Regions from separate parts of the Rhizobium indicum genome, predicted to be linked through region 1. Evidence: riboswitches for the same ligand, from Rfam matches in the RefSeq annotation. Region 1 holds a riboswitch; each other region holds the start of a gene.
What was found. A riboswitch is a leader RNA that binds a small molecule or an ion and turns the genes downstream of it on or off. The one in region 1 is predicted to bind FMN.

Region 2: another riboswitch for FMN. It lies ahead of ribB (3,4-dihydroxy-2-butanone-4-phosphate synthase); the one in region 1 lies ahead of ribN (riboflavin transporter RibN).
Region 3: another riboswitch for FMN. It lies ahead of FFM53_RS22165 (6,7-dimethyl-8-ribityllumazine synthase); the one in region 1 lies ahead of ribN (riboflavin transporter RibN).

Annotation. Positions count from the first base shown of each region.
Region 1 is NZ_CP054021.1:904,524-915,147, reverse strand. Features, by position in the region: gene FFM53_RS04525 (cytochrome P450) at 1-32, opposite strand, end outside; gene FFM53_RS04520 (GGDEF domain-containing protein) at 92-1,345, opposite strand; gene clpP (ATP-dependent Clp endopeptidase proteolytic subunit ClpP) at 1,722-2,351, shown strand; gene clpX (ATP-dependent Clp protease ATP-binding subunit ClpX) at 2,655-3,932, shown strand; gene lon (endopeptidase La) at 4,334-6,751, shown strand; gene hupB (DNA-binding protein HupB) at 6,958-7,233, shown strand; FMN riboswitch at 7,357-7,511, shown strand; gene ribN (riboflavin transporter RibN) at 7,594-8,502, shown strand; gene FFM53_RS04490 (esterase-like activity of phytase family protein) at 8,586-10,624, shown strand, end outside.
Region 2 is NZ_CP054021.1:5,011,764-5,022,387, reverse strand. Features, by position in the region: gene FFM53_RS24425 (transketolase) at 1-809, opposite strand, end outside; gene FFM53_RS24420 (ABC transporter permease) at 1,016-1,996, shown strand; gene FFM53_RS24415 (sugar ABC transporter substrate-binding protein) at 2,114-3,043, shown strand; gene FFM53_RS24410 (sugar ABC transporter ATP-binding protein) at 3,072-4,550, shown strand; gene FFM53_RS24405 (SDR family oxidoreductase) at 4,573-5,361, shown strand; gene FFM53_RS24400 (glucose 1-dehydrogenase) at 5,646-6,428, shown strand; FMN riboswitch at 6,623-6,773, shown strand; gene ribB (3,4-dihydroxy-2-butanone-4-phosphate synthase) at 6,900-7,535, shown strand; gene FFM53_RS24390 (SDR family oxidoreductase) at 7,789-8,556, opposite strand; gene FFM53_RS24385 (DMT family transporter) at 8,885-9,793, shown strand; gene mobA (molybdenum cofactor guanylyltransferase MobA) at 9,803-10,432, shown strand; gene mobB (molybdopterin-guanine dinucleotide biosynthesis protein B) at 10,429-10,624, shown strand, end outside.
Region 3 is NZ_CP054021.1:4,554,699-4,565,322, reverse strand. Features, by position in the region: gene FFM53_RS22185 (adenylate/guanylate cyclase domain-containing protein) at 1-1,093, opposite strand, end outside; gene FFM53_RS22180 (hypothetical protein) at 1,309-1,533, shown strand; gene FFM53_RS22175 (GCG_CRPN prefix-to-repeats domain-containing protein) at 1,643-1,951, opposite strand; gene FFM53_RS22170 (SRPBCC family protein) at 2,139-2,585, opposite strand; FMN riboswitch at 2,831-2,973, shown strand; gene FFM53_RS22165 (6,7-dimethyl-8-ribityllumazine synthase) at 3,052-3,486, shown strand; gene FFM53_RS22160 (VOC family protein) at 3,739-4,428, shown strand; gene FFM53_RS22155 (hypothetical protein) at 4,455-4,619, shown strand; gene FFM53_RS22150 (cytochrome b) at 4,691-5,224, opposite strand; gene FFM53_RS22145 (MarR family winged helix-turn-helix transcriptional regulator) at 5,205-5,681, opposite strand; gene FFM53_RS22140 (antibiotic biosynthesis monooxygenase family protein) at 5,780-6,148, shown strand; gene FFM53_RS22135 (LysR family transcriptional regulator) at 6,255-7,139, opposite strand; gene ampC (class C beta-lactamase) at 7,263-8,420, shown strand; gene FFM53_RS22125 (DUF1194 domain-containing protein) at 8,542-9,318, opposite strand; gene FFM53_RS22120 (LysR family transcriptional regulator) at 9,432-10,334, opposite strand; gene FFM53_RS22115 (SDR family NAD(P)-dependent oxidoreductase) at 10,529-10,624, shown strand, end outside.

The sequences.
Region 1 (10,624 bases):
CGGTCGATCGAGAGAAAAGATGGGATCATCATGCCCCGAGGCTTAGCGGATTTGCCGGGCCTCGGGAAGATGCGGGGCAAGCGATCCCGGACTACCCGGCTCGTGACAGCGTACCCATGCGTCGCAGCGCGTCGACCTGGTCGTCGACCGTCGGCACGAGTTCGCCGGCATTGCCGCTCGGCGTGGCCGGTGCAGGGGCTGCGGCCTCCGCTTCGCCGAAGGTGACCGTGCAGTTGCGGCCGGCGGCCTTCGCCGCATAGAGCGCCCGGTCGGCGGCCGAGATCAGCTTGTCGATATTGGCTTCGATCGAGGAGGCGAGCGCGATGCCGATGCTGACGGTGACCGGAACGATCGCTTCGCCGGTGCTGACGGGAAGACGGCAGAATTCGGTGCGGATCGCTTCGGCGATCGCCTCGGCTTCCGTCTGGTCGGCGACGGCGGCGAAGGCGGCGAATTCCTCGCCGCCCATGCGGCCGAAGATGTTGTTCGGAATATACTGGCGGGCCATGCGCGCGAAGGCGGTCAGCACGGCATCGCCGGACTGGTGGCCGAAACGGTCGTTGACGCGCTTGAAATGGTCAAGATCGAAAAGGATCACCGCGACCTGGCGCTGCTCGTTATGAGCCCGTTCCTGGATGCCGTCGAAATAGCCGAGCAGGCCGCGGCGGTTGAGCACGCCGGTCAGCGAATCAGTCAGGGTGAGGGCACGCAGGTGCCGTTCAGAGCGCTCCATGATCAGACGGCAGGTGAACGCAAAGGCGATGGTCAGCAGGAAGGCGCTGGCCATGGCGGAGGCACCGCCGAGATTGGTCGCCTCGATATCGCTTGGCATCGTCAATGCCATCGTCAGCGCCGAGCCGAAGCACAGGCAGCCCTGGAGGATGAACACACCCATCAGCTTGATGCGGGTACGCTCACGGCGCATGTCGCCGGCGGCGACCGCCATGGCAAGTGCCGTCGCACCCGTCGCCGAAGCAAGGTTGTAGAGCACCACCCGGTTGGAATAATCGCTGTTGACCCAGGGCAGGAAGACACCGGCGAGCCAGATTGCCGGCGGCAGCAGTGCCCACCATTCGATCCGCTTGCGGTCGAGTGCCAGAAAACCCGCCACCCAGGCGCTCTGGCCGAGCAGGGCGATGGCATTGCCCGTCTCTACTGAAAGCACGCTGGGGATTTCGCCGCGTAGCGCGACCATCGCAAAGCCGATGCCGGTCAGCAGGAAGCCCAGGCCCCAATAGAGATAGGCCTCGTTCCTGACGTTGTGGCGCCAGGCGACGAACAGCACCAAAGCGAGCGTCATGGCCTCGGAACACCAGATGGCGAGACCTGTAGCGAAATTGAACACGGCAGCAACCCCTTGTCTGTCCGTTCACATCCTTGCCGAGGAAGCTCGCCACTTCCTTAATGTTGCTGCGCCGCGGCATTGTTTTAGGCGGATATCTGCCGGTAGGCTTTCCGTTGGGTAAACGTGTATGAGCACAGTCGAATAGAGTAAGCCTTCCTTCATCCTGTCATGGAGAAAAGCCGGGGGAGACCGTACCAAGGGCTCGCCGTTAACAGGCGTTTGGGGGAAAGAGGCTACCAGGAGCCGCCTTGCCCCGCCTTCTTAACGTTATCCTCATGCGTGTCTTGAAGAGGAGGGCCGGGACACTCTATGTAGGGGTAAGACATTTTTCTTTGATTCCCGGCGCCGGCCGGCGAGACGTTGACAAAGGACGCACATGAGAAACCCAGTCGATACCGCAATGGCCCTCGTTCCGATGGTCGTGGAACAGACCAACCGCGGTGAACGCTCCTACGACATCTATTCCCGCCTGTTGAAGGAACGCATCATCTTCCTGACAGGTGCTGTCGAGGACCACATGGCGACGCTCGTCTGCGCCCAGCTGCTCTTCCTCGAGGCCGAAAACCCGAAAAAGGAAATCGCCCTCTACATCAATTCGCCCGGTGGCGTCGTCACCGCCGGCATGGCGATCTACGATACGATGCAGTTCATCAAGCCCGCGGTTTCGACGCTCTGCATCGGCCAGGCCGCATCCATGGGCTCGCTACTTCTCGCGGCCGGCCACAAGGACATGCGCTTTGCCACGCCGAATTCCCGCATCATGGTGCACCAGCCCTCGGGCGGCTTCCAGGGCCAGGCTTCGGACATCGAGCGCCACGCCCGCGACATCCTCAAGATGAAGCGCCGCCTGAACGAGGTCTACGTCAAGCACACCGGCCGCACCTACGAGGAAGTTGAAAAGACGCTCGATCGTGACCATTTCATGGATGCGGACGAAGCCCAGAGCTGGGGCGTGATCGACAAGGTTCTGACGTCGCGCCTCGAAATGGAAGGCGAACAGGCCTAGTAATTAATAGGGATGGTGTTTTCCTCGCCACAGTTCTATCCCATTTGTGATTGAACAAGGGCTTTCATCCGGCGACGAAGACGCTAATAGTAACTATTAATGCTATGTTGAATTTTTGTGACATAGCATTCGGCATTCGAAGGGGAATTCGTTGCCGCCGGGGCCAGGACATAATTGGTTGGGCCCGGTTCGTAGCCCCTGAAGCCCTTCTCGGCAAAGGCTCCGGAAACGGAGTGCCGCCAGGAGCTGATAGAGTGGACCGCGATTTCGCCTTGAAATGCGGCGTGCTGGAAGGAAAGTGATATGAGCAAGGTCAGCGGCAGCAACGGCGGCGACTCCAAGAACACTCTGTATTGTTCGTTCTGCGGAAAGAGCCAGCACGAAGTCCGGAAACTGATTGCCGGACCGACCGTCTTCATCTGCGATGAATGCGTCGAATTGTGCATGGACATCATCCGCGAGGAGAACAAGTCCTCGATGGTCAAGTCCCGCGACGGCGTTCCGACGCCCCAGGACATCATCAAGGTCCTCGACGAATACGTCATCGGCCAGCGGCAGGCGAAGAAGATCCTGTCGGTTGCCGTTCACAACCACTACAAGCGCCTGGCGCACGCCTCCAAGAACGGCGAAGTCGAGCTGGCGAAGTCGAACATCATGCTCGTCGGCCCGACCGGCTGCGGCAAGACCTATCTTGCCCAGACGCTCGCCCGCATCATCGACGTTCCCTTCACCATGGCCGATGCGACGACGCTGACCGAGGCCGGTTATGTCGGCGAGGATGTCGAAAACATCATCCTGAAGCTGCTGCAGTCGGCCGACTACAATGTCGAGCGTGCGCAACGCGGCATCGTCTACATCGACGAAGTCGACAAGATTTCGCGCAAGTCCGACAACCCGTCGATCACCCGCGACGTCTCGGGCGAGGGCGTGCAGCAGGCGCTGCTGAAGATCATGGAAGGCACGGTCGCTTCCGTTCCGCCGCAGGGCGGCCGCAAGCACCCGCAGCAGGAATTCCTGCAGGTCGACACCACGAACATCCTGTTCATCTGCGGCGGCGCTTTTGCCGGCCTCGACAAGATCATCTCTGCCCGTGGCGAGAAGACCTCGATCGGCTTTGGCGCTAGCGTCAAGTCGCAGGATGACCGCCGCGTCGGCGAGGTCCTGCGCGAACTGGAGCCGGAAGACCTGGTCAAGTTCGGCCTCATCCCCGAGTTCATCGGCCGTCTGCCGGTTCTGGCGACGCTCGAGGACCTCGATGAGGACGCGCTGATCCAGATCCTGTCCGAGCCGAAGAATGCGCTGATCAAGCAGTATCAGCGCCTGTTCGAGATGGAGGATGTGGAACTGAATTTCCACGAGGACGCTCTTCGCGAAATCGCCCGCAAGGCGATCGTGCGCAAGACCGGCGCCCGCGGCCTTCGCTCGATCATGGAGAAGATCCTGCTCGACACGATGTTCGAACTGCCGACGCTGGAAGGCGTTCGCGAGGTCGTTATCTCCGAGGAAGTGGTGCGCGGTTCGGCCCGTCCGCTTTACATCTATGCCGATCGCCAGGAAGAAAAGGCCAACGCTTCGGCGTGAGCTTAGGCTTTCGTGTGATTATTTTGGGGGCTTGCCATAGGCAGGCCCCTTTCTATTTGAAAAACCATGCGAAGCGCTGTTAGTATTTGCCGGTGGGAACCGAAATTGCCTTTGCCGATGTTGCGCAAGGGGTAGTGCTTGGCAATGATGCAATGATCCGTAAGCCTCTTGCTGGCGTTTGCATTTTAGCCGGGTCGGAAGTGGTAAGCGCCGGTCCAGCCACGCGCTTCATAGTGTTGGCGTTCCGTTGTAATAAAGCTGTCACATCCGAGGGACGCGGGCGTTAGCGTGGCTTGAAAAGCGTAGTCAGAACCTCCACTTGTAGCAACAAGTGAGATTGCCGGCCGGTCCCAAGCGGCCGTGCAGAGAGCCCGGCAACGGGACGATGGAAAGGACATAAAATGACGAAGAAAACGTCTGTAGCGAGCAGCACTGCCTACCCTGTTCTGCCCCTGCGCGACATCGTGGTTTTCCCGCATATGATCGTGCCGCTGTTCGTCGGACGGGAAAAGTCGATCCGTGCGCTCGAAGAGGTCATGGGTTCCGACAAGCAGATCATGCTGGTGACGCAGATCAACGCCAGCGACGACGATCCGGATCCTTCCGCGATCCACAATGTAGGCACCGTGGCGAACGTGCTGCAGCTCCTGAAGCTGCCCGACGGCACCGTGAAGGTTCTGGTCGAAGGCCGCGCCCGCGCCGAGATCGACACTTATACCAGCCGCGAGGATTTTTACGAGGCGCTCGGCCATGTGCTCGAGGAGCCGCATGACGATCCGGTCGAACTGGAAGCCCTGTCGCGTTCGGTCGTCTCCGAATTCGAGAGCTACGTGAAGCTCAACAAGAAGATTTCGCCCGAAGTGGTCGGCGCCGCAAGCCAGATCGACGACTATTCCAAGCTCGCCGATACGGTCGCCTCGCATCTGTCGATCAAGATCACCGAGAAGCAGGAGATGCTGGAGACCACCAGCGTCAAACAGCGCCTCGAAAAGGCCCTCGGCTTCATGGAAGGCGAGATCTCGGTCCTGCAGGTCGAAAAGCGCATCCGCTCGCGCGTCAAGCGCCAGATGGAGAAGACCCAGCGCGAATACTACCTCAATGAACAGATGAAGGCGATCCAGAAGGAACTCGGCGACGGCGAGGAAGGCCGCGACGAGATGAGCGAACTGGAAGAGCGCATCTCCAAGACCAAGCTGTCCAAGGAAGCCCGTGAAAAGGCCGATGCGGAACTGAAGAAGCTGCGCCAGATGAGCCCGATGTCGGCGGAAGCCACCGTCGTGCGCAATTATCTGGACTGGCTGCTCGGCATTCCCTGGGGCAAGAAGTCGAAGATCAAGGCCGATCTCAACAATGCCGAGAAGATCCTCGAAGCCGATCACTTCGGTCTCGACAAGGTCAAGGAGCGCATCGTCGAATATCTGGCCGTGCAGGCCCGTGCCACCAAGATCAAGGGCCCGATCCTCTGCCTCGTCGGTCCTCCGGGCGTCGGCAAGACCTCGCTCGCCCAGTCGATCGCCAAGGCGACCGGCCGTGAGTATGTCCGCATGGCGCTTGGCGGCGTTCGCGACGAAGCCGAAATCCGCGGTCACCGCCGCACCTATATTGGCTCGATGCCCGGCAAGGTCATCCAGTCGATGAAGAAGGCGAAGAAGTCCAACCCGCTCTTCCTGCTCGACGAGATCGACAAACTCGGCCAGGACTATCGCGGTGATCCGTCCTCGGCCCTGCTCGAAGTGCTCGATCCGGCCCAGAACATGACCTTTATGGACCACTATCTGGAAGTCGAATACGACCTGTCGGATGTGATGTTCATCACGACGGCAAATACGCTGAATATTCCAGCGCCTCTGATGGATCGCATGGAGATTATCCGTATCGCCGGCTACACCGAGGATGAAAAGCGCGAAATCGCCAAGCGGCACCTGCTGCCGAAGGCCATCAAGGAACATGCGTTGCAGCCGGAAGAATTCTCGGTCAGCGACGACGCCCTGATGTCGATCAGCCAGCAGTATACCCGCGAAGCCGGCGTCCGCAACTTCGAGCGCGAGCTGATGAAACTCGCCCGCAAGGCGGTCACCGAGATCATCAAGGGCAAGACGAAGGCCGTTCACGTGACGGCTGCCAACATCTCCGACTATCTGGGCGTCCCGCGCTTCCGCCATGGCGAAGCAGAGGGCGAGGATCAGGTCGGCGTCGTGACCGGTCTTGCCTGGACGGAAGTCGGTGGCGAACTGCTGACCATCGAAGGCGTGATGATGCCGGGCAAGGGCCGCATGACCGTCACCGGCAATCTGAAGGAAGTCATGAAGGAATCGATCTCGGCAGCGGCCTCCTATGTCCGCTCGCGCGCTGTCGATTTCGGCATCGAGCCGCCGCGCTTCGACAAGAGCGATATCCACGTGCACGTGCCGGAAGGCGCGACGCCGAAGGATGGCCCCTCGGCAGGCGTCGCCATGGCAACCGCGATCGTCTCGATCATGACCGGCATTCCAGTGGACAGGCATGTGGCCATGACCGGCGAAATCACCCTTCGTGGCCGTGTGCTGCCGATCGGTGGTCTCAAGGAAAAGCTGCTCGCAGCGCTTCGCGGCGGCATCAAGAAGGTGCTGATTCCGGAGGAAAACGCCAAGGACCTGGCGGAGATTCCTGACAACGTGAAGAACAACATGGAGATCATCCCGGTATCCCGCATGGGCGAGGTGATCAAGCATGCGCTGATCCGGCGGCCGGAGCCGATCGAATGGGATGGCACGGTGGAAACGCCGGTCATCGCATCGGTCGAAGGCCTCGATGAGACAGGCGCAACCATAGCGCATTGAGTGGCCTTTGCCACATTTATGCCCAATTGGCCCAAAACACGGAAAAAGGCTGGCGGAAACGCCAGCCTTTTTTGTGAAAACGTCATGTAGACGCTTGCTTTTCCTTGATTTGCAGGGCTTTTGGGTTTTCGGCGGGCCTGATGAAACCTATTCTGCGCCTAGCTTACTTTTGAGTCGTTTCATACCATTTAGAAAGGGGTGGAAACATGAACAAGAATGAACTCGTGTCCGCAGTAGCCGAAAAGGCAGGACTGACGAAGTCTGACGCGGCTTCCGCTGTTGACGCGGTTTTCGACGTTGTCCAGGCTGAACTCAAGAACAAGGGCGACATTCGCCTCGCGGGTTTCGGCAGCTTCACCGTTTCTCATCGTGCCGCATCGAAGGGCCGTAACCCGTCGACGGGCGCTGAAGTCGACATTCCGGCTCGCAACGTGCCGAAATTCACGCCCGGCAAGGGCCTGAAGGACGCCGTCAACGGCTGATCTGAGATTATCCCACCAGCCGGAAACGAGACCGGTTGTGCAGGATTTAAGAGGGGTTCGGCTTTGCCGGACCCCTTTTGCTTTGGCGGGCCTTGCTGTCGCCCGGGCTTTAATCTACGACGTTTCTGTTCTCAGGGCGGGGTGAAACTCCCCACCGACGGTAAGGGTTTCGGCCTGAGCCCGCGAGCGCCTTCTCTCGTGTCCAAGCGGGGGAAGGGTCAGCGGATCCGGTGCGATTCCGGAGCCGACGGTTAAAGTCCGGATGGAAGAGAATGAGCGTCGGCCGTGCGAAGGGCAGGGGTTGCCCTGTGTCGCCTGTCGGGGTTCATGCGTCCTGATTTATGTTGGTCCCTTTTATGGATGAAAGACATGAATCAGACTTCCGTTGCCGTCGAGCCATCCCGCGCCGTTGTCGGGGCACTCTGGATGGTCCTTGCCGGCATTGCCTTTTCGCTTCTCAACGTCGTCACCCAATGGCTGACGATGAAGCTTGCCTTTCCCTCGGCGTCGGCAGCCTTCTGGCAATATGGCTTCGCCTTCCTGTTTTCGCTGCCGTTCCTGAAGAGGCTCGGCCTTGCGGCGATGCGCACGCGCTATCCCTGGCGTCACCTTGCGCGCGTCGTGCTTGCCGCGCTCGGCGTCGAGGCTTGGGTCGCCGGCCTTGCCGCGGTGCCGATCTGGCAGGCGATCGCACTGGTGATGACCTCGCCCTTCTTCATCATTCTGGGCGCCCGGCTTTTTCTGGGTGAGCGCGTCGGCCCGGCCCGCTGGACAGCGACGGCGGCGGGCTTCACCGGAGCGATGATCATTCTGCAGCCATGGTCTGATGGTTTTGGCTGGGCGGCTCTCTTGCCTGTGCTTTCGGCGCTGCTGTGGGGCGCCTCGTCGCTGATCACCAAGAGCCTGACAGGCATCGAACGGCCGGAGACGATCACCGTCTGGCTGCTCGTTCTGCTGACGCCGATAAACGGCGGGCTGGCGCTTGCGGCAGGCTTTGCAGTGCCGACGGGCGCAACCCTTGCTCTGTTCCTGCTGGCGGGGCTGCTGACTGCCGTAGCGCAGTATTTCCTGACGCTTGCCTATGCCGCAGCGGATGCCGCCTACGTCCAGCCGTTCGACGATCTGAAGCTGCCGTTGAACGTGCTGGCCGGTTGGCTGTTCTTCGGCTATGCGCCGGCGGGTTACCTCTGGCTGGGAGCGGCTCTCATCCTGTCTGCTTCGCTGTTCATCATGCGAAACGAGATGCGCCGGGAGCGGAAACTTGCCTGACATGATTTGACGCAAAATGCCGCATCTGTCATGCCTCTGTCATGCGGCTCCCGCAGAAAACTCATGTTTCGAATGTTCGACACATGGGGGATTTCATGACAATTTCATCGCGCAGCGCAGCGCTTGCTGCCGTGCTTCTCGCATCGGTAGCCTTTCCGGCCGCGGCCGAGCCGGTTTTCAACCGCATCGCTTCCTTCCCGGTCGCAGAGAACCTGCCGGCCGACAAGGACAAGCTTTCGGTGAGCTCCGCCGAGATCATCACCGCGACCGACGACGGCAACACGCTGATCTATAGCGACAGCCCGCTCGGCGCGATCGGCTTTATCGACATTACCGATGCCAAGGCCCCCAAGGCAGGCGGCGCGCTGATGATGGACGGCGAGCCGACTTCGGTCACCTCGAGCGCCGGCAAGGCGCTGGTTGCCGTCAACACCTCCGAAAGCAAGGCGAAGCCCTCGGGCCGTCTGGCGATCGTCGACGTGGCGACCAAGAAGATCGAAAACACGTGCGATCTCGGTGGTCAGCCGGATTCGATCGCCCTCAACAAGGACAAGACGCTCGGCACCATCGCAATCGAAAATGAGCGCGACGAAGACGTCAATGACGGCAAGATCCCGCAGATGCCGGCCGGCGATCTCGTCGTCTTCCAGGTCAAGAACGGCACCGTCGATTGCGGCACCATCAAGCACGTGACGCTGACCGGGCTTACCGGCGTCGCCCCGGAGGATCCGGAGCCGGAATTCGTCGCCTTCAACGGCCTGAACGAGATTGCCCTGACGCTGCAGGAAAACAACGAGATCGTCATCATCGACGCCAACACGGCTGAAGTGAAGACGCATTTCTCCGCCGGCAGCGTCGATCTCACCGGTATCGACACCAAGCGTGACGGCGCCCTGAAATTCTCAGGCGAAGCCAAAGGTGTGCTGCGCGAGCCCGACGCCGTGAAGTGGCTGGACGACAACCGCCTCGTCGTTGCCAATGAAGGCGACTACCAGGGCGGCTCGCGCGGCTTCACCATCTTCGATAAGACGGGCAAGCTTCTCTACGAATCGGGCGCCTCCTTCGAACGCGCCGTCACCCATATCGGCCACTATCCGGAAAGCCGCTCGGGATCGAAGGGCGTCGAGCCGGAAGGCCTCGAAGCCGCCAAGTTCGGTGACATCAAGTATTTCTTCCTGCTCGCCGAGCGCGCCTCGGTGGTCGGCGTTTTCAAAGATACCGGCGCCGATCCCGAACTCGTCCAACTGCTGCCATCAGGCATTTCGCCAGAAGGCGCGATCGCCATTCCCGCCCGCAATCTCTTTGCGACCGCCAACGAGGTCGATCTCGGCAAGGACGGCGGCACGCGCTCGCATGTGATGATCTACGAGCGCTCGGAAGGCGAGAAGGCCTATCCGCAGATCGTCTCCGCCGAGAAGGACGGCAATCCGATCGGCTTCGCAGCCCTTTCGGGTCTCGCTGCCGTTCCGGGCAAGCCGGGCATGCTCTACGCCGTCAGCGACAGCGTTCTGGGTTCACAGCCGACGATCTACACGATCGATGCCAGCAAGAAGCCGGCCGTCATCACCGACGCCCTCGTCGTCAAGCGTGACGGCGCTCCGGCGCAGAAGCTCGACATCGAAGGCATTGCGGCTGCCGCTGACGGCTCCTTCTGGCTCGCCTCGGAGGGCTATAGCGAGCGTCTCGTTCCGCACGCCCTCTACAACGTCAATGCCAAGGGTGACATCAAAGCCGAAATCGCCCTGCCGAAGGAGCTCGTCGCCAACGAAATCCGCTACGGCTTCGAAGGCGTGACCATTGTCGGCACCGGCGACGACACGACGCTCTGGATGGCGGTCCAGCGCGAGTGGAGCGACGACGAGAAGGGCTTCGTCAAGCTCGTCTCCTACAATCCGAAGAAGAAGGAATGGGGTGCCGTTCGCTATCCGCTCGACAAGACGGAAAGCGGCTGGGTCGGTCTGTCGGAAATATCGGCCGAGGGCGACAGCGTCTACATCATCGAGCGCGACAACCTTGTCGGCGATGCCGCCAGGCTGAAGAAGCTCTACAAGGTCGCGATTTCGGAGCTGAAGCCCGCCAAGCTCGGGGCCGAGCTGCCGGTCGTCAAGAAAACCGAAGCCCA
Region 2 (10,624 bases), 920 kb from region 1:
CACAGTGCCTCCGACAATTCTGCCAATGCGATTTCGTATTGTTCCTTGCTCGGTACCTTGTGGTGCCAGTCGACTCGGTCTTGCATGAACGAGATTCCATGCCCCTTGTTGGTGTGGGCCACGATGCAATGCGGTCTCGATCCCCGGTATTCGAGGGCTGAAACGACTTCGCTCATATTGTTCCCGTTGATCTCGGTGACTTCCCAATCGAAAGCTTCAAGCTTCGGACGAAGCGGGGCGAGATCGTTGGTTTCCGCCAGGGCGGCGCCCTGCTGGAACCTGTTGTGGTCGATGACCAGCGTCAAGTTATCGAGCTTGAACTGCGCGGCCGCCATGATCGCTTCCCAGTTGGAGCCCTCCTGCATCTCACCGTCGCCGGTGACGACGTAGGTGTGATACTTCGCGCCTGAGAGCTTGGCGGCTTTTGCCATTCCTATTGCGACTGGAAGACCGTGGCCGAGCGGCCCGGTATTCGTTTCGACGCCAGGGACCTTGTTGCAATTTGGATGCCCGTTCAGCCTCGAATGCGGCTGCAAGAAGGTGGAAATCTCTTCCTCTGGGATGAAGCCGCGTTTTGCGAGCGTCACATACAGAGCGCATGCAGTATGTCCCTTCGAAAGAACGAACCTGTCGCGGTCCGGGTGCTTTGGCTGATCGGGCCAAACATTCAGCACACGAAAATAGAGGGCAGTCAAAATGTCGATGACCGACATTTCCCCGCCAATATGGCCGGCGCCCGCTTCAAAGACCGCCTGGAGATCGCGCAATCGGATCTCGCGAGCGACCCGCTCGAGTTCTGTCGTATTCATTGGTTCCTCTCATGCATAAATATTCAGTTATCAATATTTTTGCACAAGACGCCGATTAGTCAAGCCCTTTAAGCAACGCGCCGGCAGTTGCAAGTCCGGAAAATCCTATTGACAGCTCGGAAGCAACTTGTTAATGAATTTTCCAGCATCAGTGAATATTTATTCGTACAGTGAATTAGCGAATAGCCTAGGCATAGGGAGGAACAATGGTGGCGCTCGATATCAATGAACACGGGCTTTCGTCCGGCGCCTGGTTGAGCAAGCTCAAGGGCGCCACCGGCCCGCTCGTGGGGCTGCTCTTGCTTTGCGTCTTCCTGAGCCTCAGCACCGACACGTTTCTTTCGGTTCGCAACGGCCTCAACATCCTCGATCAGATCACTGTCCTCGGCATCATGGCCGTCGGAATGACCTTTGTCATTCTGATCGGCGGCATCGATCTTTCCGTCGGCTCGGCGCTCGCTCTTGCGATGATGGTGATGGGCTGGACTGCGAATGTCGCCGGCCTACCGCTGCCGGTCGGGATCGCTTTTGCTCTGGTCGCAGCGGGCGTTTCGGGGCTGATCGTCGGACTTCTGGTGACGCAGTTCAGGGTTCCAGCGTTTATTGCCACTCTTGCGATGATGTCCGCGGCTCGCGGCGTCGCAAATATGATCACGGACGGCCAACAGATTGTGGGATTCCCCGACTGGTTCATGATGCTGGCAATCGATCGCCATTTCGGCGTGTTGACAGCGACTGTGTTTCTCATGCTTGCGGTTGTTCTTGCCGCGTGGCTTTTCCTGCACTTCCGGTCCGAAGGTCGCATGCTCTACGCGGTGGGAGGAAATCCGGAAGTCGCGCGGCTGGCGGGCATCAACGTCCCGCTCGTGACGATTGGCGTCTACGTCGCAAGTTCAGTCCTTGCGGGGCTCGCGGGCATCGTACTCGCCGCCCGACTGGATTCCGTCCAGCCGTCCAGTGGTTTGGGCTATGAGTTGGACACCATTGCCGCGGTCGTCATCGGCGGGACTTCGCTCTCGGGCGGTGCGGGCGGCATCGGTGGAACGCTGATCGGCGTTCTTATCATCGGTGTGCTTCGCAACGGTCTCAATCTACTCAACGTCTCACCGTTCCTGCAGCAGGTGATCATCGGCATCGTCATCGTGCTCGCGGTCGGCGCGGAGACCATTCGTCGGCGTCGCGGCTGACGAGCGGGGTCCGCCGCGTTGGCGGATCCGGAATTCCGCCCCAAAAATTTGGGTCGGATCAATACCCCGAGGGGGAGGACATACCCGAGGGTTCCATCAAACAACGGAGGAAATACAATGAAAATAGCGCGCACCATGCTCGCGTCTGCTGCACTGCTCGGTCTCATGCTCGGCCCCGTACATGCGGCGGAACTGAAGAAGCTCGGCTTGGCCGTTGCCAACCTTCAGGCAAACTTCTTCAACCAGATCAAGCAATCGGTCGAAGCCGAAGCCAAGAAGCGCGGCATCGAAGTCATCACGGTCGACGCAAAGGGCGACGGGCCGACACAGGTCAATCAGATCCAGGATCTTCTGACCCAGAAAATCGACGCGCTGATCTACATTCCGGCAGGTGCGGCTGCTGCGACCGTTCCGGTCAAACTCGCCAAGAGCGCTGGTATTCCGGTCGTGAACGTTGACCGCAACGCCGAGGGAGCACCCGGCGATACCTTCCTTGCAACGGATTCCGTCGCGTCTGCCAAGGCCGTATGCGACTACATCCTGAAGGAAGCCGGCGGCAAGGGGAAGATGGTCATCATCCACGGTCAGAAGGGCACGACGCCGGAAGTCGATCGTTCGAAGGGCTGCGCTGAATCTCTCAAGGCATATCCGGACGTCAAGGTTGTCGCCGAACAGTTCTCGAACATCTGGAGCCAGGACGAAGGCTTCCAGATCATGCAGAATATGCTGCAGGCAAATCCGGACGTTTCGATCGTGTTCGCCCAGGCCGACGGCCTCGCACTTGGCGCCGCGCAGGCGATCAAGGTCGCCAATCCTTCCCAGAAGATCGTAGTTGGCGGCTTCGATGGTGACACCGCAGCTCTCGAAGCACTCAGCAAGGGTGTCTTCAACGTAACGGCGACCCAGCAGACGCAGAAGATGGGCCGCGACGCGGTTGAAAACGCCGCCAAACTTGTCGCCGGGGAAAAGGTGCCGCCGGTCCAACTCCTGGATGCCACGCTGACAACCAAGGAAAACGTCGCAGGCTTCATCGCCAACCATCCGTAATGAAGTCGAGTTCTTGAGGAGGTGTGCCGTGACTGATCCAGTTCTTTCCCTGAAGGGCATATCCAAATGGTATGGGCCGCTCCAGGTTCTGAAGAATGTCAGCTTGGACGTCTATCCGGGCGAAGTGGTTGCACTTCTCGGTGAAAACGGAGCGGGCAAGTCAACGCTATCGGGCATCATCGCCGGGTCCCGCACACCGTCCGAAGGATCAATGACATGGCTGGGGCAGCCTTATGCCCCGGCCACCCCAAGGGAAGCGATCGATAAGGGCGTCGTCCTGATCCACCAGGAGTTGCAGCTTCTGCCGCAGCTGTCGATCGCGGAAAACGTCTTCATCGGACGCTGGCCGATGAAGAACGGCGTCGTCGACCGCGCCCAGATGGTTCGCCGGGCCCAGGACCAGCTCGCTCGCTTGAACCTTCACATCCCCGCAACGCGGACGGTCGCCGGCCTTTCCACGGCAAATCAGCAGCTTATCGAGATCGCAAAGGCGCTGGCTCTCAACGCAAAGCTCCTGATCCTCGATGAGCCGACAGCCGCCCTTGGCGGCGCGGAGACGGAAGCTCTTTTCGAACAGGTTCGAAAGCTTCGGTCGGAGGGCGTCGGCATCGTCTACATTTCCCACCGCATGGAAGAGATCAAGCGAATAACCGACCGGATCGTCGTTCTTCGCGATGGCGAGCGCGTGCAGGAATTCTCCGACAGCGCGACCCCGGTGCGAACGATTGTCGAGAGCATGGTCGGACGCCCGCTTGACCGCTTGTTCCCCACCCTGCCGGTTCCGACAGACCATCCGGTACTCCAGGTGTCCGGACTGAGCTCGCCGGACAACTCGTTCCGTGACGTTACCTTCGAAGTGCGCGCCGGGGAAATTCTCGGAATCGCCGGATTGGTCGGCGCCGGCCGTACGGAACTTGTCCGCGCGATTTCGGGCGCGGACCCAATCAGTGCAGGTTCGATCAAGCTGGAAGGCGAAGAACTCAGGCTGCGCGATCCGGCCGATGCGATCGCCAAGGGCATTGTGATGGTCCCGGAAGACCGCAAGGAGCAAGGCCTGGTTGTCGGGCACCGGATCAGCGAGAACATTATCTACGCCAATCTCGACAAGCTGGGCGGGCGTTGGATTACGCCGCGCGTCAAGCGCTCGTTTGCGGAGAAGGCAGTGGCCAAGTTCGGCGTGAAGGGCCGTGCGGAGCAATATGCCTCGGACCTGTCCGGCGGCAACCAGCAGAAGGTCGTGATCGCGAAGTGGCTGATGCGCGATCCCAAGGTCGTCGTGCTCGACGAACCGACGAGAGGCATCGACGTCGGTGCCCGAGCGGGCATCTACGACATCATCGTCAATCTTGCCAAACAGGGCGTGGCGGTCATCGTCGTAAGCTCGGACCTTGAAGAAGTTCTCGGAGTCTCCAATCGCATTCTCGTGCTTGCACAAGGCAAACAGGCAGGCATTCTCAATCGTGACCAGGCAAATGACGTTTCGGTCATGGAGCTAGCTACCATCTAAACAGACAGAGAAAGGAAGAGCGGTGTCCGACATCACTCTGAACGCCCCGAAGCTTTTCGATCTCAGCGGCCAGGTTGCCATCGTTACCGGAGCCGGAAGCGGCATTGGGCAGCGCATTGCCATCGGCCTTGCGCAATGCGGGGCGGACGTGGCGTTGCTCGACCGTCGAACCGACGACGGGCTGGCCAAGACGGCTGAACATATTCGCGCCGCCGGCCGCCGCTCGATCCAGATCGCAGCGGATGTCACGAGCAAATCTTCCCTTGGAGATGCCGTAGCACGGACCGAAGCCGATCTCGGCCCATTGACACTTGCAGTCAACGCTGCAGGCATCGCTAACGCGAACGCAGCGGAAGAAATGGAGGAGGACCAATATCAGACGTTGATGGATATCAACCTGAAAGGCGTCTTTCTTTCCTGCCAGGCAGAGGCTCGCGCCATGCTGAAGAATGGGCGCGGCTCCATCGTCAACATCGCTTCCATGTCGGGTGTGATCGTAAACCGGGGGCTGAGCCAAGCGCACTATAACGCCTCCAAGGCGGGCGTGATCCATATGTCGAAGTCCATGGCGATGGAATGGGTCGACCGCGGCATTCGCGTCAACACCATCTCCCCCGGATACACGGCAACGCCCATGAACACCCGTCCGGAGATGGTCCACCAGACCAAGCTCTTCGAAGAGCAGACGCCGATGCAGCGCATGGCAGCGGTGGACGAGATGGTAGGCCCGGCGGTGTTTCTGCTGTCGAATGCAGCAAGTTTCGTGACCGGCGTCGATCTTCTCGTCGATGGCGGTTTCTGCTGCTGGTGATGCGATGAGAAAGCTCATTGCCGCCGCTGGAAAGTGACCGGTCTCGCTTCCTCCCTGGCTGAGATCGAGGCGCTGAAGGGACTAACGGGCAAGACGGCGTGCGATATCGCCGTCTGCCCGCCCTTCACGCCGATCGAACGGGCTGTCTAACGGACGGAGGGCTCGGGCGTCGTCATCGGCGCTAAAGGCTGCCTGAATTTGCGACAACCGGTTGAGATCCAATAATGATCGCATGGTAGGTCGCACCCAGATTTGCTGTTTATCGAGTGACACAAGGAAAGAGCATGAAACGCTTTGAGCAGAAGACTGTCGTCATTACCGGGGGCAGCCGCGGCATCGGCGCCGCCATCGCCAGACGCTTTGCGCGCGAAGGCGCCAATCTCGTCGTCTCGGCCAATGAGGAGCTGGTCCACGGCGTTGCCGAACAGATCCGAACCGAAGGCGGCAAGGCGATCTCCTTCATCGGCGATGTCACCGACAAGGCAAGCGTCACCGCCCTCTATGATGCCGCCGAGAAGGAATTCGGCTCGGTCGACGTTTCGATCCAGAATGCCGGCGTCATCACCATCGCCCGCGTCGAGGACCTGACCGAAAACGAGTGGGACAAGGTCATGGCCGTCAACACCAAGGGCGTCTTCCTCTGCGCCCAGGAGGCAATATCAAGAATGCGCAAGCACAAGCGCGGCGGCCGCATCATCAACACCGCTTCCGGCCAAGCCCGCGACGGCTTCATCTACACCCCGCATTATGCCGCCTCGAAAATGGGCGTCGTCGGAATCACCCAGAGCCTGGCCAAGGAAGTCGCGACCGAGAAGATCACCGTCAACGCCTTCTGCCCCGGCATCATCGAGACCGACATGTGGGCCTATAACGACCAGGCCTGGGGCAAGCTGCTCGGCAACTACGCCCCCGGCGAACTGATGAAGGAATGGGTCGAAGGCATCCCGATGAAACGGGCCGGCTCCGGCGAAGATGTCGCCGGCCTGGTGACCTTCCTCGCCAGCGATGACGCTGCCTATATCACCGGCCAGACGATCAATGTCGACGGCGGCCTGATCATGTCCTGATGCAGGCGCCCAAATTGCGTAGCGGTTTTGGGACAACGACATGCATCGAACAAAGAGCAAACCACGAGCGAAGTGCGGAAGGCGACACGGTCGTCGCCTCTGTGTGAACAGTGTGTCCATCGGCGTTAGGGCAGCTTTGCATTTTTGCCTGGTCGAGTGACCTTGCCATCCGCCTGTTTTTGGTCCTATCTTTGAAGTGTTCTCAGGGCGGGGTGTAATTCCCCACCGGCGGTATCAGGAGCAATCCTGGAGCCCGCGAGCGCTTCCGGCACCTCCTGTCGGAAGGTCAGCAGATCCGGTGAGATGCCGGAGCCGACGGTATAGTCCGGATGGAAGAGGACAACACGGGCAGTCGCACTCCATCCTGGAGGCGGCTGACGTTTGTTCGCCCAAGGGCAGAAGGCTCGCTCACGGATTGAGCCGAGCAGACCATGTCAGTCCGCTGACATAACCCTTGAAAGGCCAGACAGCATGACTATCGCAACAATTGAAGATGCCATATCAGCCATTGCCAGCGGCAAGATGGTCGTCGTCGTCGACGACCAGAACCGGGAAAACGAGGGCGATATCGTGGTCGCGGCCGATGCCGTCACCCCAGAAACAATCGCCTTCATGATGACCCACGCCCGTGGTCTCGTCTGCATCGCCATGGAAGGCGAGCGTCTCGATGCGCTCGACATTCCGCTGATGGTGCCCAACAACACGGAATCGCACAAAACCGCCTTCACGGTCTCGGTTGATTATCTCAAGGGCACGACGACGGGCATTTCTGCGGCGGACCGCGCCGCCACCGTCCGCGCCCTGGTCGATGATCGCGCAAAGCCCGCCGATTTCGCTCGCCCCGGCCACATCTTTCCGCTCCGCGCCAACCCCCGCGGCGTGCTCGGCCGCCCCGGCCATACAGAAGCCGCCGTCGATCTCGCCCGCCTCGCTGGAAGGGTCCCCGCCGGCGTCATCTGCGAAGTCGCCAACGACGACGGAACCATGTCCCGCCTGCCCGAACTCACGCTCTTCGCCGAACGCCATAACCTCCCCCTCGTTACCATCGAGGACCTGGTCGCCTATCTCGACCGCCAGGCGGCAAGAGACATACGCGAAGTCGCTTGATCCGTGCAAAGCGGCCAGCCCCGTCCTTCGAGGCCCCTGCGGGGCACCTCAGGATGAGGCTGGAGAGAGGGCGTGAGCAGGCTCGTCAGCCCGGGATGCCTGGAGCCTTGATCAGCCCGCCAACCACACGGCACCACAATCAGCCCTCATCCTGAGGTGCGCAGGCCAAAGGCCGGAGCCTCGAAGGACGAGGGCGGGTGGCTGGGTCCCAGACGCGCACGGCTGGTTGCCACAGCACACCATATTTCCTGCCCTATGTCCGGCTGATTGAAACGCCGCCATCGGCCAGCATCGCCGTGCCGGTCACGAAGCTCGACATGTCGGAGGCGAGGAAAAGCGCCGCATTGGCGATCTCTTCGGGTTGCGCCATGCGTTTCAGCGCATGCAGCCCCTCCACGAAGGCGAGCACCTCCGGCGTGGCATCAGGCGCGTTGGTAATGCTGGCGGGCGTGTCGGTGCCACCAGGAAGCAGTGCGTTGACGCGGATCTTCTGCGCTCCGAGTTCAGCGGCGAGCACCTGCACGAAGCCGATCAGCCCCGCCTTGCTCGCCGCATAGGCGGCCATGCCAGGCATACCGACGGTGTGGCCGACGAAAGTCGAGGTGAAGATCAGCGATCCGCCGCCTTTTCCCATCGCCGCCGACTGGTGTTTGGCGCCGAGGAAGGCGGCGGTGAGATTGGTCTCGATCGTCTCGCGCCAGCCCTCGAGCGACAGCCCGGCGACCGGCCCCATTTCACCGAGGATGCCGGCATTGTTGAAGGCGATGTCGAGCCGGCCGAAGCGCGAGACCGCCGTTTCGACGAGCCTTGCCTGCAGCGCTTCGTCCTTGACATCGCCTGATATGGCGACGGCCTGCCCACCCTCCGCCTCGATTTCCGCGATGACGGCATCGAGCGCGTCCTGCCGCCGGCCGGTGACCACGAGCTTGGCGCCTTCCCGCGCAAAGAGTTTCGCCGCGGCGCGGCCGATACCGGAGCTTGCGCCGGTGATGATTGCGATCTTGTCGTTGAGAAGTGTCATATCGGTCTCTCCTGGGTTGTTGCGAGATCTGAGATGCTCAAAGATCAGACGATGCAGCCACCCGTTTCCCGCGCAGGGAGGGAAAAACGCCTATGGCCGAACCGGCAGTGCGACGGCGCCTCCTCATCGACGCCTTGATTGCGGCGTCGGAACTATCGGAATTCAGCTTATAAAACGGAGATTTGCCTGGACTTCCACCCACACGCCTGCGTTGGCATCAGTGCCATTGTGCACCGCATCATCGATTTATGCCTGGTGTGACATTCATCCGATTCCCTTCATGCATCTTCGCGACTAAAAGGGGCGCACAGGTAACGGGAATCTCTTCATGCCGCGGTCACGCAATACTGAGGGCGCCATCTATATGAGTATGGCGATGGCCGGCTTTTCCGCGAGCGACGCTCTGTCCAAATCGGTGATCGGCTATATGAACGCTGGCGAAATCATGTTCCTGCGCGGCCTCTTCACCAGCCTGCTCGTCTATCTGATCGCCTGGAAAATGGGCGCGCTGCGTTCCTGGCGCATCATGCTGCAGCCGATGATCATTTTCAGGATCATCTGCGAGACGCTCTCCGCCGTCACCTATATCACCGCGCTCGGCATGATGCCGATCGCCAATGCCTCGGCGATCCTGCAATCGCTGCCACTGGTCGTCACCTTCGGCGCGGCGCTCTTCTTTGGCGAGCCGGTCGGCTGGCGGCGCTGGTCGGCGATCCTCGTCGGCCTCGTCGGCGTGATGATCATCATTCGTCCCGGCCCTGAGGGATTCACCGCCGCCGCCCTCCTCTGCGTCGCCGCGGTGCTGACGACGGCCGGCCGCGATCTCGCCACCCGGAGCATCAGTCCGGAGATTCCCTCGCTGATGATAACCGTCATCACCGCCATATCAGCCTCCTTCTTCGGTGCGCTGCTCATTCCAGTGCTTGGCGGCTGGCAGCCGGTCAGCGCCACCGCGCTTGGTCATCTCGTGCTCGCATCGGTGCTGGTGCTCGTTGGCTATCAGTCGGTCATCCTCGCCATGCGCACTGGCGAAATCTCTTTCGTAGCGCCGTTCCGCTATACCAGCCTGATCTTCTCTTCTGTGCTCGGCTTCTTTTTCTTCGCCGAAGTGCCTGACAGCTGGACGCTCGTGGGGGCTGCGATCGTCATCGCCTCCGGCCTCTATACGTTCTATCGTGAGGCCAAGCGCCGCGTGTCGCCGATCGCGCAGGAATCCGCGCCGCGCGCGCCGGTTTGAGGAAGGATGATGGCTGAATTCTCATTGGATAAATCTCAAATAGCGGGCGTCGTGCTGGCCGGCGGCCGCTCACAGCGCATGGGCCGCGACAAGGCGGGCGTGATGCTCGGGGCCGAGAGCCTGCTCCACCATGTGCTGACCCGCCTCTCGCAGCAGGCCCCGCTCGTTGCCGTCAACGCCGATGCCGCCGCCGAGAGCGTGCCTGTCGTTCCCGACCGTTTTCGCGGCAAGGCCGGGCCGATGGCCGGTATCCATGCGGCCATGGTCTATGCCGCCGGCCTGCCGTCGACCACCCATGTCGTCACCGTCTCGGTGGATTGCCCGTTCTTCCCGGCCGATCTCGTCGCCCGGCTGGCGGCAGCGGTCGACCACCCCTCGCAGGTCGCCATTGCAGCCTCCGAGGGCCGCAGCCATCCTGTCTTCGGGCTTTGGCCGGTGACGCTGGCCGCCGATCTCGAAGCCTGGATCGCCACCGACGAGAAGCGCCGCGTACGCGACTTCCTGTTACGACATGACGTTACGGAAGTGGCGTTTCCGCTGCATCCGACCCGTGCCAGCCTGCTGGATCCCTTCTTCAACATCAATACGCCCGACGATCTCGTCGAGGCGGAACGCTGGCTGGAGGCCCTTCGCGGATGACCGCACCGAAAATCTTCGGCATCGCCGGCTGGAAGAACTCAGGCAAGACGGGGCTCGCCGTCCGGCTGGTGACGGAGTTCACTCGCCGCGGCTACAGGATCTCGACGATCAAGCACGCCCATCATGATTTCGACATCGACAAGGTCGGGGCCGACAGCTACCGCCACCGCCAAGCCGGCGCTCACGAGGTCA
Region 3 (10,624 bases), 1.4 Mb from region 1:
AGGTGAAGACCGCGCAAGGCTGGGCAATGCCGCGCAAGCTGTGCTCTCCGAGCGGCATCAGGGCCGTCGCCGTATTCGCTGCAACCGCGCCCGAGATCAGCACGCTTCGGCCGAGCGGTTTGCAGAGCCCTTCCAGCCGGCTGACGAGATTGACGGCGGGGCCGATGGCGGTAAAGTCCAGCCGGTCGGCTGCGCCGATATTGCCCCACAGGATCTCGCCGAAATGCAGCGCCGCGCCGAAGGGCAGCGGCGCCAGCCCCTGCGCCTGGCGTATCTGGTCGAGATGGGCCATGCCGGCACGGCTGGCAGCAACCGCCCTGAGGGCTGCCTCGCAGGCTTCCCGGTCTCCGTGGCTCACCCCTCCCGCATCGTCGGAAGCGCCCATGACCGGAAAGATCGCCAGCACGCCGTCGCCGATGAATTTCAGCACCTCGCCGCCGAAGGCGTGCACCGCGCCTGCGATGCGGTCGAACCATGCGTCGAGCGTCGCGATCATCGCGTGCGGCTCCGTCACCTCCGAAAGCGCGGTGAAATCGCGCAGATCTGCGCAGAGAAGAGCGGCACGTATGGTCTCGCCGGTGCCGCGGGCAAGCTCGCCGGCCTGCACCCGGGCGGCACTACGCCGGCCGAGATAGGCTTCGAGCAGGGCTGCCCGCGCCTCCCGCGCCACCAGCGCTGCGAGCGGTGCAGCGGCAAAACGCGCAACCTCGCGCAGCCGGTCGGCTTCGGCCGGAGCGAATGCGCCGCCCCCTGCCCCGTTGTCGATACCCGCCCAGCCGAGCATGGGACTATCCTGCGAAGGCCCTATTGGCTCCTCCCATACCGGCCCGAGCGCGGTCAGCCAGTCGCGCCCGGCCTCGCTCTGCGGAGCCGCGGCAAAGGCCAGCGCCTCGATGACAGCACCGGTCTCGGCCCGCCACAGCCAGGTGCGCCGCGCAATGATCGGATGCGGCACCGAAAGCGTCAGCGTGCCGCCGGAAAGCGGCAGTCCGTCGGCCAGCAGCCGGCGCCCGAGTTCGGCCAGAAACCGTTCGGGACCAGGCGAGGCTCCAGCCTCGTCAACCAGCCAGGCAAGGGGAGATGGCAGATCCATCGCTTAACATCGCACGCCCACGTGGACGTCCACAAGGACATCCCCGGGGTGATCGCGAGGACGTTTCCAGCGACTCAGCCTGTCGCCCGCAAAGGCCGTCCGCATCCCTGTCGAAAACCATTCACCGCGGTGGAAAACGAAAAATAAACACTTTAAACTTGCACGGCTTTGATTCCATTATAAGGTCGGTCGTCATCGTGTGATTGAGGGGTGCGATGGGTACGATTTTCTGGCCGAAAGATCCGCTGGATGGGAATGACATGACGCTGCTGACGTCGATCCTTCGTCGATGGTGCGAAAGATATCAGGTCGAGCTGACGGCAGAGGAGAGCAGCCGCAAGGCGAAGGAACTCGTCGAATGGTTCGAATTCGGCGTCAAGGATCCCGTCGAACTCGAGGAGCTGATCGACGACAAGTACTGGCTCGTCAGCAGGATCTGACCGTATCGGACAAATCGGGAGGACGCTGCCGTTCAGCGTCGGCGAACCTGTCTCATCAGAAAAGGCCGGGCGAAAATCGCTCCGGCCTTCGTCCATCTAAGCGAGACCCTTAGTCATCATCCCGCCAACGGCGGTCGCGATCCCAACGCCGCTCATGGCGCCAGCGCGGGCCATCCCAATGCCGGTGACGCCGTTCCCAGCCCCCTCGCGGCGGGCCACCGTAAAAAGCGACCGGCGGCGGGCGGCGCCAGTTTCGCCGGCATTCGCCCCAGCGCGTCAGATGCCAGCCGCGACCGCACGCGTAGTCGACCGTTGTGATATTGCTCTGGACATTGATTGTCCCCATCGGCATCGCCTGCGCTGTGCCGAACGAGAGGCTGCCAGCGAGCAAGGCAGCCGCGATAGAAAGTGCCTTCATCGAGAACTCCATTTCAATCCAGCCGTCCACAGCTTATGACCGCCAAATTGAACTGGAGATGAACTGCGCGTTCATGTTTGCGGGAGAAAAAGAAGCGCTTCCGCACGGCCGGTCTGAGCGCTCGCCGACCGCTGTTGTCGCAACGTCAAGCGCCTTCAGAGACGCCCCCGCCGCCCGCAAGAATTGTTCATGTCCTGCCGTAAAAAGGGTCGGGACCCGGATCACCCCCGGCAGCGACCTCGGTCAGCCGTCCGAGATAATGTGCCCAGCCCTCCGCATGGCCGGCGCATTGCTCGGCGCTCGGCAGGCCGCTATGGGTGAGCCGCAGCAGCGTTCCGCCTCCCTGCTCGATCAGATCGATCTCGACCAGGCTCGACCCCGGCGGCACCACCTCGCTGCCGTCCCAGCCGAAGCTGTAGGCAAGGCGATGAACCGGCACCACCTCACGAAACGAGCCGCGTGCAAAGCGGGCTCCGGTAACGTTGACGAGATAGAGCCCGCCGGGCTGCGGCTCGACCTGCGCCTCCGTTCCCATCCAGCGCAGGATCTTTTCCGGGTCGGTCATCAACGCGAACACCGCGGCCGGCGGCGCCGCGATATGCGCCTCGCGGCGGACGACGAAGGGGTCTTGCATCTCTCTCTCCCATAGTTGCCACGGCCCTGCCCGCCTCCGGTGGAGCGGCGCATCCTGTCCTGCCGTGCTATTCTGACGTGAATGTCCTCAATGGGAGCATGTAGGCGCAAGCCCATCCTCCGCAAGTGGCTTGCCCGTCGCGATCGACGAACAAGCGAAATCGCCGCGTCGGGAGCCCTGATCCAGCTCCCGCCGCGAATGCATTTCGACCTATTGCCAGCCCGTCACCTTCCCCCTATTGTTCGCGCCGTTCTCAGGGCGGGGTGAAAGTCCCTACCGGCGGTATGCAATTTTGATTGCGAGCCCGCGAGCGCCTTCTCAGGAAGGGTCAGCAGATCAGGTGAGATGCCTGAGCCGACGGTCATAGTCCGGATGAAAGAGAACGTGCGTTCCTGCCGCCCTTGCGGCTGTCGGGAACGTTCGTGATCGCCTTGGGTGATGTGTCTGTTCGCCAAAGGAGATTACCGTGACACCCACCCGCTATGCCTTCGTCAAAGCCAGCTGGCACGCCGAAATCGTCGACCGCGCCCTTGATGGCTTCCATCAGCTTATTCCGCCCGAGCAGGTCGACGTGTTCGATGTTCCCGGCGCATTCGAGATGCCGCTGCTGTCACGCGATCTTGCGGCAACCGGACGCTATGCCGCGGTCGTTGCCGCCGCCTTCGTCGTCGACGGCGGAATCTACCGCCACGAATTCGTCGCCCAGGCCGTCGTCGATGGACTGATGCGCGCCGGCATGGATACCGGTGTGCCGGTGCTGTCGGTTTCGCTGACGCCGCATCAGTATCAGGAAACCGAGCACCATAAGCAGATCTACCGCGCACATTTCGTCGAGAAAGGCCGCGAGGCAGCAAAGGCGGCTCTGACGATCGGCAAAACCCGCGCCGCTCTCGCTGCGTGAAAGCGGCTCGACGAGCAGAACAACAACAGCCGATGAAGACGGCGGGCCAATCCCGCCGTCGACCACTCAGATCGACATGACCTTGCCAACCCCCGCGGATCGGGAGCGGCGCGCCTAGCGTCGCCGCGGAATCCGCCAATACCGGTCAAATCAGACAGAATAATTGATTCGACGGCCTCACCGCGCCGTGGTCAACTTCGGTCGTCACGCGTCAGCAATTCTCAAGGCATCCAAAACCCCAAGGAGCTTAAGATGAGCAATGCACTGCGCAGCGAAACCCCCATGCAGACCCCGAAAACACATCCCGTCGACACCAAGCTCGAGGTCGTCGTCATCCCTGTTTCCGATGTCGACCGCGCCAAGCGCTTTTACGACGGCCTGGGTTGGCGGCTCGACGCCGACTTCGCCAATGATGCCGATTTTCGGGTGATCCAGTTTACGCCGCCGGGCTCCGGCTGCGCGATCATCTTCGGCAAGAACGTCACGGCCGCCGCCCCCGGTTCCGCCCAGGGGCTCTATCTTATCGTCTCCGACATCGAGGCCGCCCGCCGCGATCTCATCGCCCGCGGCGTCGAGGTCAGCGAAGTGTTCCATGACGCGGCCGGCGTCTATGCCGGCAAGGACGAACCCTATCTGTTCGGGCGGCTCCGCATTGCCGGCCGCGATCCCGATCACCGCAGCTACCGTTCTTTCGCCTCCTTCAAGGATCCCGATGGCAACGGCTGGCTGTTCCAGGAAGTCACCACGCGCCTGCCAGGACGCATCGACGCCGACGGGACGACATTCACGACCTCGACCGATCTCGCGTCAGCTATGCGCCGTGCGGCGACCGCGCACGGTGAACACGAGAAGCGAAACGGCGGCAAACACGACGAGAACTGGCCGGACTGGTACGCCGAATACATGGTCAGCGAACAGGCCGGCAAGCAGCTGCCCTTATAGGCAAGGGCGGCGGCATCACGCAGACGGTGACATTTGAGAAGCGTCTCGGCGGCAACGGCGCGGCGCTTCATCGCGCCTTCTTGGTGCACAGCGGTCACCATACCGTCGAGCCGGTCCCGCTGATCGTCGATCGTCGAATTGGGCGTGGCACTGGCCAGCTCGTTGCCGGCGTGGCGATCTGCGTCTCCTGAGTCAGGCCCGAACGCGGCCGCCTGACAGATCTTCGAGAAGCCAAACATTTGACATCGAACGCGGCGGGATCTCAGCCGCCATACCACATCCGCCGCAGCAGGTGATCGCCGCGGACAAACTGGTGATAGAGCGCGGCACCGGCATGGAAGACCAGCAGGCCGACAAGCAGGAAGGCGCCGAACCCATGCGGGCCACGCGGCGGATAGGCGGTGAAATCAGGCAGCGTGGCGCCGGCTGCCTCGAAGATGGCGGGAGCAGCGCCACTGAGGATCATCATCCCGATGCCGCTGGCGACCATGCCGAGAATGAAAATGTAGAAGGCGACGTGAACAAAGCCCGCAAGGCGCTCCTGCCAGCGAGGCGATGCCGGCACCGGCGCAGGCTTGCGATCGAAACGCCACCACCAGACAATGCGAAGAGCCGTTAGAAGCAGGACGACGATCGCCATCGGAATGTGGAAACGCAACAGCCCGGCCTTGGTCGCGGCGTCCATGGCGTTGGCGGCCCGGAACCCGGAGCCGAGCAGCGCCAGGATCAGAACCGCGCTCAGCCAGTGAATCGAGACCGCTATTGCGCCATAGCGATCAGGCCTGCTCTTCAACATCTCCATATCCTTCCAGTTTGCTGCGCAGCGCCTTCATGACGGCATGCGTGGTTTTGAGATCCTCGACCTGAAGCCCTTCCGAGAGCATGTCGACCCACGGGGCCTGCAGGCGCATGGCGGTTTCATATGCCTGCTTTCCCTTGTCCGTCAGCACGACGAGTTGTGCCCGTCGGTGGTGCGGGTTGGGTTGGAACACCAGAAGCCCCTCCTTCTCCAGATCGTTGACGATACGCTGAACGTTCTGGCGGTTGGCGCCCATGTCGCGCGCCAGCCATGCGACCGGCTGCGGCCGGCCTGCCGTGGCGACGGTGCCGAGGACATGCCAGCGGGCGCTGGTCAGGCCGAGCCCGTCGACGAGCTTGTCGCCCGCGTTGATCATCCGGTTGTTGAGCCGGAAGAGATCCAGAATGAGGTCGGTCAAAGCTGTTCCGGCCGGGGTCCGTTGAGATTCGTGCATTTGTCACCATATAGCTATATTGACATCATAGTGTCAAATTGATTATGTAGGCGTATTACCAGATTGACATCATGTAACCAAATCAGATGGAGTCGACCATGTCGCTCATGCGCCCGATGGACCCTGCCTTCCCGATCGATCGCCAAATCGCGATCGATGCCTCCGCGATCGTCCTCATCAACCTCTTCACGCTCGACAAGGCCGACGAGCAGGCCTTCCTTGATGCCTGGCAGGCCGATGCAGCCTTCATGAAACGGCAGCCTGGCTTCATCTCGACCCAGATGCATCGCGCCATCGGCGAAAGTCCTGCTTATCTCAATTATGCCGTCTGGGAATCGACCGCCGACTTCCGGGCGGCATTCTCGCATCCGGAGTTTCGGGCGAAGCTCTCGGACTATCCGTCCTCGGCGGTCGCCTCCCCGCATCTCTTCCAGAAGGTCGCCGTGCCAGGCATCTGTGTGGCGTAAGCAAAGCGGCGGTCGTGGAGCATGACGGAGGAGTGAAGGGCACGAGCCACGACGGCCAAGTCCTTGAGCGTCGGGCTGATCTCGACCTCCGGCTCGCCGGAAGCCGTCATTGCGATGCGGGAAACATCTGCGACGTTATCCAATCGGAAAATGCGAACATGGCCGCTGTTGGCGGCCTCGATTGCAGTCGGGTTAGCCAGTAGCTCCCCAACGATATGGTCGTAGGAAAAGGTTGCCTTATAGCCCCCGAGGATAGATGTCTGGAAAACATCGACGGCGGCGCCAGAGCGATCCCCAGTCCTTGCAGGGCCGCCTCCATCATGGCGAGGGAAGAGTCGAAGACGATACCTGCGTTTATCTGCGCCGCCGGAGGAACGTTCGCTGCCGCAAACCACGTGCTCCATTCGTCCGCCCTATAGCTCCGCAAAAGCGTCGCCTCGACCAGGTCTGCAGGCGACCTCAAACGCTCGGCCAATTTGGGCGTGCACAGAGGAGAGAGCGGAGCGTCGAACAGACGCAGCGCCTCTGTACCGTGCCAGGAACCGCTGCCGAAGCGAATGGCAAAGTCCAGTCCCTCGGCCGCCATATCGACGCGATTATTGTTTGTCGAAACGCGCGCATCGATGAACGGATGCTGCTGTTGAAAATCCGAAAGCCTTGGCAACAACCAGCCGACGGCAAACGTCCCGACCACACCCAGGAACAGCAATTCCCGAACCTGCCCGGCTTCAATCCGGTCCAGCGTGATCGCCATCTGATCGAAGGAATTGGTCAAGGTCGGCAAAAGAGCTTCGCCTTCTGCAGTAATTTTCAAGCCTCTTGGGAGACGCTGAAAAAGGGCAGCCCCCAATCGCTTCTCCAGGCTTTTGACCTGCTGACTTACAGCGGCCTGGGTAACGCAAAGCTCGATCGCGGCCCGGGTGAAGCTGAGATGTCTTGCCGATGCTTCGAAGGCCCTCAAGCCATTTAAAGGGAGGAATTGCCGAACCATCTTAGCCCTAGATTTTCTTGGATCTCCTCCGAGATATCATCGTTTGCTGCCGCAAAACAGTGCCATTAAATGCCGTCCTCATGCGCCTTTGCGCTGATGAAGCTGCTTTTAGAGGATGAAGAAATGACGCGTGATTGGATAGGAATTCTATCGGCCGCATTGGTCTCGACATGCATTTCCACAAGTGGCTTTGCGGCTGACGAGCTGAAACTAAAAGCCATCTCGGACGCCGCGATAAAACCAATCATGGATAAATACGGCATTCCGGGCATTGCCGTTGCCATCACCGCTGACGGACAGAACCACATCTTCAACTACGGCGTCGAGTCGAAGGACACTGACAGGCCCGTCACCCCGGCGACCATGTTCGAACTGGGATCGATCAGCAAAACCTTTACAGTCACCCTCACCTCCTACGCGGACGTGACCGGCCGACTTTCGCTGTCGGACAAGGCAAGCAAATATCTTCCGTCGATGAAAGGAAAGCCGTTCGGCGATGTCGTGCTGATGGATTTGGGCACCCATACGGCTGGTGGATTTCCGCTGCAATTTCCCGACGAAGTCAAAACCGAAAAGCAGCTGATGGAATATCTCGCAACCTGGAAACCATCATTTGCCGCCGGAACGCGCCGAACATACGCCAATCCAAGCATCGGCGCGCTCGGATATATAACGGCAAAAAGCATGGGCAAAGACTTCGCAGCTCTTATGGAAGACCAATTGTTTCCCTCCCTTGGATTGAAAAGCACGTTTATTGATGTGCCGAAATCGCGGATGGTCGACTATGCCCAAGGCTACAAGCGAAGCGGTGAGCCGGCTCGGATGACACCTGCCATTCTTTCGTCCGAGGCCTACGGAGTGAAATCCACCGCAAGCGACATGATCCGGTTCATCGACGCGAACATGGGTTTGGTCGAGCTGGACGAGAAGCTGCAGCAGGCGATCACGAATACGCACAAGGGATATTTCGATGTCGGCGCGATGACCCAAGACCTTATTTGGGAACAGTATTCCTATCCCGCGACATTGACGACGTTGATGGACAACAATTCCAGCGCGATGCTCAAGACCATTCCCGTCAAGCAACTGATGCCCGCAATGAAACCGCGTGACGATGTCTGGATCAATAAAACCGGTTCCACGAATGGTTTCGGCGCATATGTCGCGTTCATCCCGAATGAGCGAGTTGGTATCGTCATTCTGGCCAACAAAAACTATCCCAACGAGGACCGCGTCTCTGCCGCCTACCAGATACTGACTGATATAACTTCGGCGCGCTGACCCGGTAGAGCATGATGCCGAAAAGTGCGCGGTTTTCGGACGACATCATGCTCTAACTATCTAATTCAGGACGGGATTGAGATTTTAGGCCGACCCGGCCTAAAATCATCCTGTTCTGACATCAACGGTCGAAGATGTCCCGCCATTGCTTCTCACCGATCAGGCAGTCGGCACCCGTCTCGGCGCCGGCTGTTTTCTGCATCGTCGCCGGTGGGGAAATGCCGCTGATCTCCAGCACCAGCTTGCGGCGCACGGCAACGGCGAAATCCTCGATCTTGCGCACCGGCAGCACGAAGGCGCCGGGACCGCCAATCACGCAATCCGCATAATATTTATCGAGCCCGTTGGGCGCATCGGATGGCCGCAGCATGATGGCGAGGCCATTGATGATCATGCCGGCTTCCACCGCCTTGTCGCGGGCGGGAGTGACGGGATTGCCGGAATTGTTCGGCCCATCGCCGGAGACATCGATCACCTGCCGCCTGGATTGAAAGGGACTGGAAACGATCATGCTGGCGCCTTGGGCGATCGCGGTGGAGATCGATGTGCGCCGCTGCGTGGCAATCGGCCGGGCCTCGAGTTTATCGGCAAAAGCAATCGCATCCTCTTCCGTCTCGATCACCTGCCAGTCGATGACGGAATCCTGGACGACATAGCCTGCCCATTCGAAATAGCTGATGGCGATGCGGCCGGTCAGCCCGCCCTTGACCGCGTCGATGAATTCCCTGTGCTTGAGCGCTTCGACATAACCCTCGCGCTGGATGCCGATCTCCTCGAAGTCCATCGACCGCGAGGTATCGACGGCAAGCACGAGGGTCACATCGACCTCGCTTCCCCCCGCCTGCGCGATGGGGACGAGGCCGGAAAGACCCATAAGCACCGCAAGTGTCGTCAGCATTGGCAATCCAATCCCTGCGCCATCCAAGCCAGCGAACTCTAACACAGCTTGGCCGAGGGAGGACGCTCGCCCAGGCGCACGGCTTCAATTTTCGGTGATGGAATCGGAAGCCTTCAATGCAAGGGAAGCCACAAGGGGGTCTTCCATGCTTTCAGCGCCTCGAGAAAGACCTGCAATCGGGAGGGCAGGAAGCGGCGCGTGGGATAGACGGCGTGCACGAAAATTTCCTCGGACGACCAGTCCGGCAGCAGACGGACGAGTTCGCCTCTTCTGATCTGCTCGTCGCAATATGTCGAAGGCAGCAGGCCAATGCCGTGTCCGCGATAGGTGAAGGCGCTCACCGCGTCGAAATCCCGGCTCGATACCGACCCCGACACATGCAGGCGAACCGATTTGCGACGGCTCACGAGATGCCATTCCGCCTCGCCGTTGCGGCCGTTCAAGAGCACGCACTGATGGTCCTTCAGCTCTTCCGGCTTTGAGGGAAGCACCCTGCCCTTCAGATAGTCCGGCGCGGCAACCAGATAACGCACGCTCTTTCCGAGCCGCTGCGCCACGATGGAGGAATCCTTAAGTTCGCCGAAGCGGATGGCGAGATCGACATTCTCAGCGATCAGATCGAGAAACAGGTTGGTGACGAAGAGATCGATCTGGATATCGGGATAGGTCTTCAGGAAGGATGAGATGAATTCGTAGAACACCTCCTGCCCGAAGATGACAGGCACGGAGATCTTCAGCAGACCTTCCGGTTTTCTCTGTGTCTCGGTGAGCGCCTGCTCGGCGTCGAGGAGATGGGCGAGCGGTTCGCTGCACCTGTCGTAATAGGCCCGGCCCTGCGCGGTCAGGCTCAGCTTGCGGGTCGTCCGCTGCATAAGCGTCACGCCGAGCTGCTCCTCCAGCGACGTCACCTTCCGGCTGACGGTCGATACCGGCATGCCGAGGGAATGGGCAGCGCGGCTGAAGCTGCCATACTGCGCCACCTTTACGAAAACGGCGATGTCGTTAAGATCGGCCATGCACTGATTTTTGCATGGATGCAAAAGAGAATCCAGATATTTCCATCTAATCGCGTAATGGAGTTTTCGCCATATTCACCTTGCGAAAATAACCACAACCGGATGGAGGCGCATTCGCAGCAGCCCCATCTCGAGCGACCCCGCCTTTGCAGCCGCAAGGCCCGCGTTGCCCGAACCAGATTATGGAGATCAGCATGACTACGAGAAAAACAGCCATCGTGACGGGCGCCTCCCAGGGTATCGGAGCCGGCCTCGTCAACGCCTTCATCCAGCGCGGCTACAATGTCGTC